3 regions of the Streptomyces sp. NPDC051738 genome follow, and region 2 is predicted to be linked to each of the others. Evidence: riboswitches for the same ligand, from Rfam matches in the RefSeq annotation. Region 2 holds a riboswitch; each other region holds the start of a gene.
The links. Region 2 has a riboswitch for thiamine pyrophosphate ahead of ACIA8X_RS21075 (thiamine ABC transporter substrate binding subunit). Riboswitches for the same ligand answer to the same signal wherever they lie in the genome.
Positions count from the first base shown of each region.

Region 1 (4,256 bases), on a different contig from region 2:
ATCGATCTTTGCGTCAATCTCGGTCACGGTTACAAGCCTGCCATCTGCCACTGACAGTCGGAAGTCAGGACGGTCCACCGGGGAGGACCTGTTGGAGTGACACGCCGGGTCACCGCCCGTACGACACCGCCCGCGCGACACCGCCCGTACGGCACGCCCCCCCACACGCCACCGCCGCTACGCCACCGCCGCCTTCATCGGCCGCGCCGGATCCGCCAGCAGCTCCGGGTCCATCGGCGTGCCCGCCTCGATCAGTCGCCGCCCCTGCGCCAGGTCCCTCGGCCGGCCCACCGCCAGCAGGGCGACCAGTCTGTCGCCCTTCAGCCAGCAGACCGTCCACGCCGGGCCCGACGGGTCGCCGCGCCACAGGGTCGTGTCGGCTGCGGCATGGTGCCCGGCGTACTGGACGAAGCGGCCGAACTGCTCGGACCAGAAGTACGGGACCGGGTCGTAGACCGCGGCGGTCTCGCCGAGGATGTTCGCGGCGACCGTGCGCGGGCCCTGGAGGGCGTTGTCCCAGTGGTGGACCAGCAGGCGCTCGCCATACCTTCCCGAAGGAAAGGAGGCGCAGTCGCCGACCGCGTAGATGTCCGGTACGGAGGTGCGCAGGTGGTCGTCGGCCACGACGTCGCCGTGCGCGCCGAGCTCGATGCCCGAGCCGGCCAGCCAGGCCGTGGCGGGCCGGGCTCCGATGCCGACCACGACGGCGTCCGCCGACAGGAGCGAGCCGTCGTCGAGGATCACCATGCCGGGCTCGACGCGCTCCACGCGCGCGTGCGTGCGCAGCGCGGTCCCGCTGTCCGCGTACCAGGAGGTCATCGGCGCGGCCACCTCCGCGGGCAGCGCACCCGCGAGCGGCCGGTCGGCGGCCTCCACGACCGTCACAGCGCAGCCCGCCTCGCGCGCGGCCGTGGCGAACTCCGCGCCGATCCAGCCCGCACCGACGACCACGATCGCGTGCTGCCGGGCGAGCACCGGCCGCAGCCGCTCGGCGTCGTCCAGGGTGCGCAGCAGATGCACGCCGGGCACGCCCTCCGCGCCCGGCAGCCGGATCGGTTCGGCGCCGGTGGCGAGCACGAGGACGTCGTACGGGACCGGCCCGCCCTCGGTGTCCAGTTCATGGTCGGCCGGGCGCACGCCCAGCACCTCGCGCCCCAGCCGGAGCTCGATCCCGAGTGCCTCGAAGTCGACGTCGAAGGCGGAGCCCTCGGCCTTGCCGAGCAGCACTGCTTTGGACAGGGGCGGCCGGTCGTACGGCTGGTGGGGTTCGGCGCCGATCAGCGTGACCGGGCCCGTGAAGCCCTGTTCCCGAAGGGCGACCGCCGTCTGGACACCGGCCATACCGGCGCCCGCGACGACCACCCTGCGCTGCGACTGCGTCGTCTGCTCGCTCACCTGATCACCATAGACAACTGACAATTCGTCAGTCAGGAGTCGTGCGCCGTGACCTGCTCCACAGCCCTGTCCGGCATCCGCTCCACAACCTCGTCCGGGACCTGCTCCACCACACTGGTGCCGCTGCCCGGCTGCGACTCCCACTCCCAGTTCTCCTCCAGCCGCACCCGCCCGTCGGCCAGCTCGACCACGGTCGACACACAGTGCCCCGACGACGTGGTCCCGTCCCGCTTCAGCTGGACGTACCGGAAGTCCAGCCGGTCGCCTTCCCTGATGCCCACGAGATGCCCGCGTACGACGTCTCCGCCCGCGTACTCGGCCCAGATCTCGCCGTCCTTCTCGCGGTAGGTGAACCGGGTGCGGGTACCCACCTGACCTGGGGCTTGGTCCGCTACGGGGGCGAGGACGAGACCGTCGAGCGAGCGGGCCATGGGGCGAGGCTCCCTTACTGAGGCATACGGCGGCGGGCTAGGGTGGCCAACGTAAAGCACTCGCGGGAGCCCGGACGCACCGGGCTGAGAGGGAGGCTGGCGGCCTCCGACCGTACGAACCTGATCCGGGTCATGCCGGCGAAGGGAGGGGCTGGACGCCCATGTCGCGTATGCGAACGTCAGACGTCCTTGTCATCGGGGGCGGAATCATCGGCCTGGTCACGGCGTGGCGGGCCGCACAGCGCGGGTTCACGACGACCGTCGTGGACCCCGAGCCGGGCGGCGGCGCCGCCCAGGTGGCCGCCGGAATGCTGGCCGCCGTCACAGAACTGCACTACGGCGAGCAGACCCTGCTGGGCCTGAACCTCGCCTCGGCCCGCCGCTACCCGGACTTCGCGGCCGAACTCACCGACCTCACGGGCCACGACCTCGGCTACCGCCGCTGCGGCACGCTCGCCGTCGCGCTGGACTCCGACGACCGCGCCCATCTGCGGGAACTGCACACCTTGCAGCGCCAGTCAGGCCTGGAGTCCGAGTGGCTGTCGGGGCGTGACTGCCGGCGCCTGGAGCCGATGCTCGCGCCGGGCGTGCGCGGGGGGCTCAGGGTGGACGGCGACCACCAGATCGACCCGCGGCGGCTGGCCGCGGCACTGGTGGTCGCGTGCGAGCGGGCCGGCGTGGTCTTCCACCGGGCCTGGGCCGAGCGCCTCGACGTCGTACGGGAGCGGGCCGCGGGTGTCACCGCATCCGACGGCACCGCGCTGGGCGCGGGCCAGGTGGTCCTCGCGGCCGGCAGCCTGAGCGGGCGGCTCTCCGGGGTCCCGGACGCCGTACTGCCTCCCGTACGCCCGGTGAAGGGCCAGGTGCTGCGGCTGACCGTGCCGAAGCGGTACGCGCCGTTCCTGAGCCGGACCGTGCGGGCCGTGGTGCGCGGCAGCCAGGTGTATCTGGTGCCGCGCGAGAGCGGGGAGCTGGTCGTGGGGGCGACGAGCGAGGAGCTGGGCTGGGACACGACGGTGACCGCGGGCGGGGTGTACGAGCTGCTGCGCGACGCCCATGAGTTGGTGCCGGGCATCACGGAACTGCCGCTCACCGAGACGCGGGCCGGTCTGCGCCCCGGCTCTCCCGACAACGCGCCGCTGCTCGGCCCGACCGAGCTGGACGGGCTGTTGCTGGCCACCGGGCACTACCGCAACGGCGTGCTGCTGACGCCGGTCACCGGGGACGCCATGGCGCACGTCCTGGCCACCGGTGAACTCCCGGACGAGGCCCGTCCGTTCACGCCAAGGCGGTTCGGCGCCGCGGCCCTCACGGAGCAGCTCGCATGAACTCCCCGGTCACCATCTCGGTCAATGGCGAGCGTCGGCAGATCGAGCCGGGCACGGCTCTCGACACGCTCGTGAAGTCCCTCAGCGCGGCGCCCTCCGGAGTGGCCGCCGCCCTCAACGAAACCGTCGTCCCGCGCGCGCAGTGGGCGTCGACGTCCCTCTCCGAAGGGGATCGCGTCGAGGTCCTCACCGCCGTCCAAGGAGGCTGAACCATGGCCGACGATCCCTTTGTCATCGGCGGTACGTCCTTCACGTCCCGTCTGATCATGGGCACGGGCGGAGCGCCCAGCCTGGAGGTTCTGGAACGGGCGCTGGTGACGTCCGGGACGGAGCTGACGACGGTCGCGATGCGGCGCGTGAACCCGTCGGTGCACGGGTCCGTACTGTCCGTGCTGGAGAAGCTCGGGATCCAGGTGCTGCCGAACACGGCCGGGTGCTTCACGGCGGGCGAGGCCGTGCTGACGGCCCGCCTCGCGCGCGAGGCGCTCGGTACGGATCTGATCAAGCTGGAGGTCATCGCCGACGAGCGGACCCTGCTGCCGGACCCGATCGAACTGCTGGACGCGGCGGAGACGCTGGTGGACGACGGGTTCACCGTGCTGCCGTACACGAACGACGACCCGGTGCTGGCGCGGAAGCTGGAGGACGTCGGCTGTGCGGCGATCATGCCGCTGGGGTCGCCGATCGGCTCGGGACTCGGCATCCGCAACCCCCACAACTTCCAGCTGATCGTGGAGCACGCGCGCGTGCCGGTGATCCTGGACGCGGGGGCCGGTACGGCGTCGGACGCGGCGCTCGCGATGGAGCTGGGCTGCGCGGGTGTGATGCTCGCCTCGGCCGTGACGCGGGCGCAGGAGCCGGTGCTGATGGCCGACGCGATGCGGCACGCGGTGGAGGCGGGGCGGTTGGCGTACCGGGCGGGGCGGATTCCTCGGCGGCATTTCGCGGAGGCGTCGTCTCCCGCGGAGGGCCTGGCGAGGCTGGACCCCGAGCGACCCGCATTTTGAACGCACGTTCGATGAAGGTCGTCGAGCTGTGAGGCGTCCGTCACAGGTCAGCTTCAGTCCCGCCCCGATCCCGGCCGCAGCGGCGGGTGTGTCAG
Region 1 covers NZ_JBITCM010000007.1:51,842-56,097, reverse strand. The annotation lists gene ACIA8X_RS17945 (Rv2175c family DNA-binding protein) at 1-27, opposite strand, end outside; gene ACIA8X_RS17940 (NAD(P)/FAD-dependent oxidoreductase) at 178-1,395, opposite strand; gene ACIA8X_RS17935 (hypothetical protein) at 1,428-1,826, opposite strand; TPP riboswitch at 1,879-1,990, shown strand; gene thiO (glycine oxidase ThiO) at 1,988-3,154, shown strand; gene thiS (sulfur carrier protein ThiS) at 3,151-3,363, shown strand; gene ACIA8X_RS17920 (thiazole synthase) at 3,367-4,161, shown strand.
Region 1: linked by a shared signal. The riboswitch ahead of thiO (glycine oxidase ThiO) and the one ahead of ACIA8X_RS21075 (thiamine ABC transporter substrate binding subunit) in region 2 are both predicted to bind thiamine pyrophosphate.

Region 2 (4,256 bases):
CTCTCCCGGCGCCGTACCGTCCAGGCGTGCACGGCGAGGATGCCGGCCACCGCCAGGAACTGGATGATCGTCAGGACGGCGGCCGTGGACAGGTCGAAGATCTCGGACGTCTGCCGGTAGATCTCCACTTCGAGGGTCGAGAAGGTCGGGCCGCCGAGGATCTGCACCACACCGAAGGAGGTGAAGGTGAACAGGAAGACCATGAGCGCGGCGGCGGCCACGGCAGGCGCGAGGGCAGGGAGGGTGACCTGCCGCCAGGCCTTCAGCGGCGACGCCCCCAGCATCCGCGCGGCCTCCTCCTGCCGCGGGTCGAGCTGGGACCACAGCCCACCGACCGTCCGCACGACGACGGCGTAGTTGAAGAAGACGTGCGCGAGCAGGATGGCCCACACGGTGGTGTCGAGGCGTACGCCCCACAGCTCGTCGAGGAGTCCGCCCCGGCCGACGAGCGCGAGGAACGCCGTACCGACGACGACGGTCGGCAGCACGAACGGGACGGTCACCACGGCCCGCAGGATCTGCTTGCCGGGGAAATCGAAGCGGGCGAAGACATAGGCGCCCGGCAGCGCGATCAGCAGGGTCAGCGCGGTGGAGGCGAGCGCCTGCCAGGTGGTGAACCACAGGACGTGCCGGATGTCGGACTGCCCCAGCACGTCCGCGATACGCCCGAACTGCCATACCCCGTCGACCTTCAGACCGCGCGCGACGATCGCGGCGACGGGGTAGGCGAAGAAGACCGCGAAGAACGCGACGGGCACGGCGACGAGGCCGAGCCGCGCCGCTCCGCCCTTGAAAGCCTTCCGACGGCCCTCGCTCGGGGCTACTTCAGTACGAGCGAGGTCCACGACTTGACCCAGTCGTCACGGTTGGCGGCGATCTTCGCCGGGTCCATGGTCTCGGGGTCCTTGGCCTGCGGACCGTACTTCACGAACTCCTCGGGCACCTGCGCATCCTCGCGCACCGGGTAGACGAACATGTTGAGCGGCATGTCGTCCTGGAACGTCTTGGTGAGCAGGAAGTCGAGGAGCGCCTTGCCGCCCTCGGTGTTCTCGGCGTCGGCGAGCAGCCCGGCGTACTCGACCTGCCGGAAGCACGTACCGGTCGCGACACCCGTCGGCGCGGTGGTCGGCTTCGGATCGGCGTAGATCACCTCGGCGGGCGGCGAGGAGGCGTACGACACGACGAGCGGCCGGTCGGCCTTGGCCTTCTTACCGCCGGCCGAGCCGGAGAACTCCTCGTTGTAGGCCTGCTCCCAGCCGTCGACGACCTTGACGCCGTTGGCCTTCAGCTTCTTCCAGTAGTCCTGCCATCCGTCGTCGCCGTACTGGGCGGCGGTGCCGAGCAGGAAGCCGAGCCCGGGCGAGGAGGTGGAGGCGTTCTCGGTGACGAGGAGGTCCTTGTAGGCAGGCTTGATCAGATCGTCGAACGAGTTGGGCGGGGTCAGCTTGTGCTCGCTGAAGTACGCCTTGTCGTAGTTGACGCAGATGTCGCCGGTGTCGACGGGAGTGACCCGGTGCTTGTCCTGGTCGACCCGGTACTCGGGCAGGATCAGGTCGGAGCCCTTGGGCTCGTACGACTGGAACAGTCCGTTGTCGAGCGCCCGCGAGAGCAGGGTGTTGTCGACGCCGAAGAAGACATCGCCCTGCGGGTTGTCCTTGGTGAGGATGGCCTTGTTGACGGCCTGCCCGGCGTCGCCGTCCTCCAGGACCTTGACCTGGTAGCCGGACTGCTTCTCGAACGCGGCGAGGACGTTCTTCGAGACGGCGAACGAGTCGTGACTGACGAGCGTCACGGTCTTGGACCCGCCGGCGGAGCCCTCGTCGCCGGACGACGATCCACACGCGGACAGCGTGACAAGGCCGAGCCCGGCGGCCACGGCCGCCCACTTCTTGGTGGTGCTCACTGAATTCCTCCTGGGGTTGACCAGGAAGAGACGCGGCCCCGCCCAGGAGTCCCTTTCGGCTCCTGGGCAGGGCGCAACAGCTTGAGTGATGACCGAACTTCCTACCCAGAATGACCTGGGCGAGGTTCAGAGGGTCTGCGGGCCTGATTGCCGCACTCTCAGCGCTGTGGCGCTCCCCTGTCGGAATATGCAGATGTACGTACGGGTGTACGCGCCCAGATTACCGCTCGGTGGCCGCGAGCTGACCGCAGGCCCCGTCGATCTCCTGACCACGGGTGTCCCGGATCGTCACCGGCACACCGTGCGCGGCGATGGCCTCGACGAACGCTTTCTCGTCCTCGGGCCGGGAGGCGGTCCACTTCGACCCGGGAGTCGGGTTCAGCGGAATGAGATTGACGTGCACGGGCTTGCCCTTGAGCAGCCGCCCGAGCCGGTCACCACGCCAGGCCTGGTCGTTGATGTCCCGGATGAGCGCGTACTCGATGGACAGCCGACGGCCCGACTTCTCGACGTACTCGAATCCGGCCTCGAGGACTTCCCGCACCTTCCACCGCGTGTTGACGGGCACGAGGGTGTCACGCAGCTCGTCGTCGGGGGCGTGCAGAGAGATGGCGAGCCGGCACTTGAAGCCCTCGTCGGCGAACCGGTGGATGGCCGGGACGAGGCCGACGGTCGAGACGGTGATCCCGCGCTGGGACAGCCCGAGCCCGTCCGGCTCCGGATCGGTGAGCCGCCGAATGGAGCCCACGACCCGGTTGTAGTTGGCGAGCGGCTCACCCATGCCCATGAAGACGATGTTGGACAGCCGAGCGGGCCCACCGGGCACGTCCCCATCCCTCAGCGCCCGCATCCCGTCCACGATCTGGTGGACGATCTCGGCGGTCGACAGATTCCGGTCGAGCCCCGCCTGCCCGGTCGCACAGAACGGGCAGTTCATCCCGCACCCCGCCTGCGAGCTGATGCACATGGTCACCCGGTCCGGATACCGCATCAGCACCGACTCGACGAGCGTCCCGTCGAACAGCCGCCACAGCGTCTTGCGCGTGTCGCCCTGGTCGGTCGACAGATGCCGTACGACGGTCATGAGCTCCGGGAAGAGCTCCTCCCGCAGCTTGGCACGCGACCCGGCAGGGATGTCGGTCCACTGCTCCGGGTCGTGCGTATACCGCGCGAAGTAGTGCTGCGAGAGCTGCTTGGCACGAAACGGCTTCTCGCCGATCGCGGCGACGACGTCCTTACGCTCACCAGGCGTGAGATCGGCAAGGTGCCGCGGCGGCTTCTTGGCTCCGCGGGGGGCGACGAATGTGAGTTCTCCGGGCTTAGGCATGGCCGTACCAGTGTCGCAGATCGAATCGGGTGACCTGCGGCCGTCGACTTCGGGGGTGGTCGTTGACGGTCGTTGTTGGTCGTCGCTGATCGCCCTCGGACGGCCCACAGACGGCCCGGCTGTCTTGGGCTTCTTTGAAGGTCATCACAGGTCAACACGCTCGTGCTTCCCCCTGGGCGGCCGCCCAGAGCGATCATTTTCGGAGAGCGCCTCATGGTCCGGCTGGCTGTTGCTCGGGAGGGAGGATCGTCTCCTCATCAGTTTGCGCTTCAATCAGTCGCTCAGTGAGAACTCGAACGTGCGATAGGTCGGCCCCGCGCAGGTCTGCCCGAGTGAGCGTTGCTCCCGACAGGTCCGCCCGGCTGAGCATCGCCTCGGACAGGTCGGCTTCGATCAGGTTCGCGTCAGACAAGTTGGCCCCGCTGAGCATGGCCCTATGCAGCTTTGCCCAGGTGAGTTCCGCCCCGGACAGGTTGGCGTCAGATAGGTTGGCACCTTCAAGCATCGCCCCGGACAGATTGGCCCCGCTCAGGTTCGCGTCGGCCGCGTTGACCTCATTGATCGACGCGTCGGACAGGTCGACTTCGTTGAGCTTTGCCCCAAAGAGGTCGGCTCCACTGAGCTTCGCTCTGTGCAGGTCTGCCCGGGTGAGCGTTGCCTCGGGCAGGTACGCCCTGACGAGATCCGCCTCGCGCAGGTTGGCCCTTGCAAGCGTCGCCCCGACAAGGTTGGCCCCTGCGAGCGTCGCCCCGGACAGGTTGGCCTCCGTGAGGTCTGCTTGGTTGAGTGTTGCGCCGGCGAGATGGAGGTCATGCAGGTCGAGGACTTCTCGAGGGTCGACGTGGGTGCGCGATTCCGCTCGAGTGAGGGCCGTAAGGGCTACCTGCACGTCCGCCGCCAATTCGTGCGGCAGCGTCGACGTAGGTCTGTTCTCTTCGCCGAGGAGTTCCTGGGCGGCGGCCGCCATTGGGGCACGGTCGCGAATGAAGTGACCCAGGACACGGGCGGCGTCGGTAGCGGCCTGCT
Region 2 covers NZ_JBITCM010000008.1:270,518-274,773, reverse strand. The annotation lists gene ACIA8X_RS21080 (ABC transporter permease) at 1-845, opposite strand, end outside; gene ACIA8X_RS21075 (thiamine ABC transporter substrate binding subunit) at 821-1,903, opposite strand; TPP riboswitch at 1,984-2,092, opposite strand; gene rlmN (23S rRNA (adenine(2503)-C(2))-methyltransferase RlmN) at 2,124-3,230, opposite strand; gene ACIA8X_RS21065 (pentapeptide repeat-containing protein) at 3,442-4,256, opposite strand, start outside.

Region 3 (4,256 bases), on a different contig from region 2:
CCTGAAGATGTTCGACCCCGAGCCGGCGTTCGCCACGACGATGCTCACCACTGGATGGGTGTTCGGCGCCGTGGCGGCGGCCGCGATCCTGGTCGCCGCCGTCGGCCTCCTGCTCACCGCCCTGCGCAACCGGCCCGCGTTCGTCAGCGGACCGCACGGCGAACTGAGCGAGGAGGTCACCCGGGCCAGGGAAGCCTGGCGCGAGGCCCTGCTGGAGCGCGGCATCCTGCCTTTCCTGCGAGAGGCACTCGCCGACCCCGGCACGGCATCGGCCCTGCACCGCTTGCCACCGTCGACACCCGCCGGCCGTATCCCGAACCTCGGCTACGACCGCCCGGGTTTCAGCAGCCCCGGCGACGGCTCCTCCACGGGCCCGCGCCCGAGTTTCTCCAGCCCGGACTACAGCAGCCCGGACTTCGGAGGGCCGGAACACCAGCCGGAGTAGCCCCTCGGCTTGCGCCCCCGCCGTAGGAGAGCCCCCGCCAGGGGACCCTCCTCCTCGACGGAGCCCCGAGGAGACCTCCTCGGGGAGGCGCAAGCCGAACAGCCGGGCAGCACGCCGGACACCCGGCCACGCGCCGGACACCCGGCCACGCGCACCGGACACCGGGGCATGGCGCCCTGGGTCAGGACGTCGGCGTCAGTCCGCGATCGGCAGGTACACCCGGTTGCCCGCCGCCGCGAACTCCTTCGACTTCTGAGCCATGCCCTCCTCGATCTCCCCCTGGGAACCGCCGTGTTGGCGGCGGATGTCCTGGGAGATCTTCATCGAGCAGAACTTCGGCCCGCACATGGAGCAGAAGTGGGCCGTCTTGGCGGGCTCGGCCGGCAGGGTCTCGTCGTGGAACTCCCGTGCCGTGTCCGGGTCGAGAGCCAGGTTGAACTGGTCCTCCCACCGGAACTCGAAGCGGGCGTCGGACAGCGCGTCGTCCCACTCCTGCGCACCGGGGTGTCCCTTGGCGAGATCGGCTGCGTGGGCGGCGATCTTGTAGGTGATGACGCCGGTCTTGACGTCGTCACGGTTGGGCAGGCCCAGGTGCTCCTTGGGCGTGACGTAGCAGAGCATGGCCGTGCCCCACCAGGCGATCATCGCGGCACCGATGCCGGAGGTGATGTGGTCGTACGCCGGAGCGACGTCCGTGGTCAGCGGGCCGAGCGTATAGAACGGAGCTTCATCGCAGATCTCCTGCTGAAGGTCGATGTTCTCCTTGATCTTGTGCATCGGGACGTGTCCCGGGCCCTCGATCATGGTCTGTACGTTGAAACGCTTGGCGATCGTGTTGAGTTCCCCGAGCGTCCTCAACTCCGCGAACTGCGCATCGTCGTTGGCATCCGCGATCGAGCCGGGCCGCAGGCCGTCGCCGAGGGAGTACGTCACGTCGTAGGCGGCGAGGATCTCGCAGAGCTCCTCGAAGTTCTCGTAGAGGAACGACTCCTTGTGGTGCGCCAGGCACCAGGCCGCCATGATCGAACCGCCGCGCGAGACGATGCCGGTCTTGCGGTTGGCGGTGAGCGGCACATACGGCAGGCGCACACCCGCGTGGACCGTCATGTAGTCCACGCCCTGCTCGGCCTGTTCGATGACCGTGTCCTTGTAGATCTCCCAGGTCAGCTCCTCGGCGCGGCCGTCGACCTTCTCCAGCGCCTGGTAGAGCGGCACCGTACCGATGGGCACGGGGGAGTTGCGCAGCACCCACTCACGGGTGGTGTGGATGTTGCGGCCGGTCGACAGGTCCATGACCGTGTCGGCGCCCCAGCGGGTCGCCCAGGTCATCTTCTCGACCTCCTCCTCGATGGAGGAGGTGACCGCGGAGTTGCCGATGTTGGCGTTGACCTTCACCAGGAACCGCTTGCCGATGATCATCGGCTCGATCTCCGGGTGGTTGACGTTGGCGGGCAGGACCGCCCGGCCCGCGGCGATCTCCTCGCGGACCACCTCGGGAGAAACGTTCTCCCGGATGGCCACGAACTCCATCTCGGGCGTGATCTCGCCGCGGCGCGCATAGGCGAGCTGCGTGACCGCTTGGCCGTCACGGCTGCGACGAGGCTGGCGCGGCCGGCCTGGGAAGACCGCGTCGAGGTTGCGCAGACCGCCGCGCGGCGAGGTGTGCTTGATGCCGTCGTCCTCGGGACGGACGGGACGGCCCGCGTACTCCTCGGTGTCGCCGCGGCCGATGATCCAGTTCTCCCGCAGCGGGGTCAGTCCCCTGCGGACGTCGGTCTCGGCGACTGGATCGGTGTACGGGCCCGATGTGTCGTACAGCGTGACCGACTGCCCGTTGGTGAGGTGCACCTGTCGGACCGGCACCCGCAGGTCGGGGCGTGAGCCCTCGACGTACGCCTTGTGCCAGCCGATGGACTTCCCGGCCTCCGTGGGGTTTTCGCCCTGAATGGACTGTTCGTCCTGGGTGGAGGCAGGCGTGCGCGCGTCCTTGATGGTCATGAGACCTACTCCCTACGCCGGCATTACCCGGTAACAGGTTCGGCGGTCGACGCAGCGGCTTCCGTCTGCCGACGTTTCGTGTGAAACATCACTCGCGATGAGTGATGTTTCATGTGAAACATCGCTGGGACGGAGGTCAGCGCCCTCTCAGCCCGGTGCTCCGAGCTCCCGCGTGTACAAAGGTGGCACCACGCTAGCGTCAATTCGGGCGCGGTGAACAGAGGGCCCCGGTCGTTCTTGCGATGATCGGGCGGTGACCACGACGCATGAACCGCCCTACCCACCGCCCGAGCGGCCCCACGGATCCGGCGCCGGAAACGGCTCCGCACGGGGCAACGGCCGTAGCGACGGCCGGGGTTCGGGGGTTCCCGGGGCGAGATACGACGGCGGGTATGGCCGTGGGCCCGGAGGCGGATCTGGAGGCGAATCCGGAGGCGAGGGTCACGACGATCACGCGGCTCAATCCGACGGCTGGCACGAGCACGGCCCCGGGACCGGCGGGATGCAGGCGCTCGGGGGCGAGTCCGGCGGCGGTCACGGGCGCGGACCAGGGGCCGGTGGACCGCATGGGCACCGTCCGGGGTCCGGTGGACCGTACGAGCGCGGTCCCGGGTCCGGTGGACCGCCGCGGCAGGGGCCCGGCCCGGGTGACGGGTATGGGCACGGGCACGACTCCGGTGGCGGTGGCGGTCATGGGCCCGGGCGCGATTCCGGCGGCGGTCACGGGCACGGAACCGGATCCGGCGGCTCGCGGGGCGGCGATGACGGTGGTGGGTTCGGGCACTCGCACAGTCACGCCCACGGTCCTGCGGCGCCTGTCTCCCGACACCTGCGCAAGGTCATCGCGGCGATCCTGATCCCCTTCGCCGCGGCGGTGGTGGTGGGCCTCGCGGTGCTGTGGCCGGGCGGTGCCCCGCCGCACGAGCGCACGGGCGTCGGCTTCGACCGGCAGACTCAGCAGGCCACGGTCACCAAGGTGATCGAAGTGAGCTGCAAGGCCGCGGGTGCCTCGGGGGTGCCCCCGACCGGCGACACCTCCACCGCCGAGGGTTCCTCCGCCGTGCAGCAGGAGAACGGCACCTGCAAGAAGGCGACGATCCGCGTCGACACGGGCCAGGACAAGGGCCGTACGTTCACGGAGATCGTGCAACCCGACCAGTCACGGCAGTTGCACGAGGGCCAGGAGGTCGTCGTCGCCTATGAGCCCTCGGCGCCGAAGGACCTGCAGTACTCGGTCACCGATGTGAACCGCCGGGTGCCGATGACGGTGCTCGCCGGCATCTTCGCGCTCGCCGTCGTGGTGGTGGGCCGGATGCGCGGTGTCATGGCGCTGATCGCGCTGGCCGTCAGCTTCCTGGTGCTGACCTCCTTCATCCTGCCGGCGATCCTGCAGGGCTCGAACCCGCTGGTCGTGGCGGTGGTCGGGGCGAGCGCCATCATGCTGATCGCCCTCTACATGTGCCACGGCCTGTCGGCACGTACGTCCGTGGCGGTGTTCGGCACACTGCTCTCGCTGCTGCTGATCGGCTTCCTGGGCTCGGGTTTCATCGACTGGGCCGCGCTCACCGGCAACACGGACGACAACACCGGCCTGATCCACGGGCTGTACCCGTCGATCGACATGAGCGGTCTGCTCCTCGCCGGCGTCATCATCGGTTCCCTCGGTGTCCTCGACGACGTGACGGTCACGCAGACGTCCGCCGTCTGGGAACTGCACGAGGCCAACCCGACGATGGGCTGGCGCGGGCTGTACCGCGCAGGCATCCGCATCGGCCGCGACCACATCGCGTCCGTCGTCAACACACTCGTCCTC
Region 3 covers NZ_JBITCM010000001.1:868,471-872,726, reverse strand. The annotation lists gene ACIA8X_RS03915 (hypothetical protein) at 1-445, shown strand, start outside; gene thiC (phosphomethylpyrimidine synthase ThiC) at 641-2,443, opposite strand; TPP riboswitch at 2,436-2,625, opposite strand; gene ACIA8X_RS03905 (YibE/F family protein) at 2,946-4,256, shown strand, end outside.
Region 3: linked by a shared signal. The riboswitch ahead of thiC (phosphomethylpyrimidine synthase ThiC) and the one ahead of ACIA8X_RS21075 (thiamine ABC transporter substrate binding subunit) in region 2 are both predicted to bind thiamine pyrophosphate.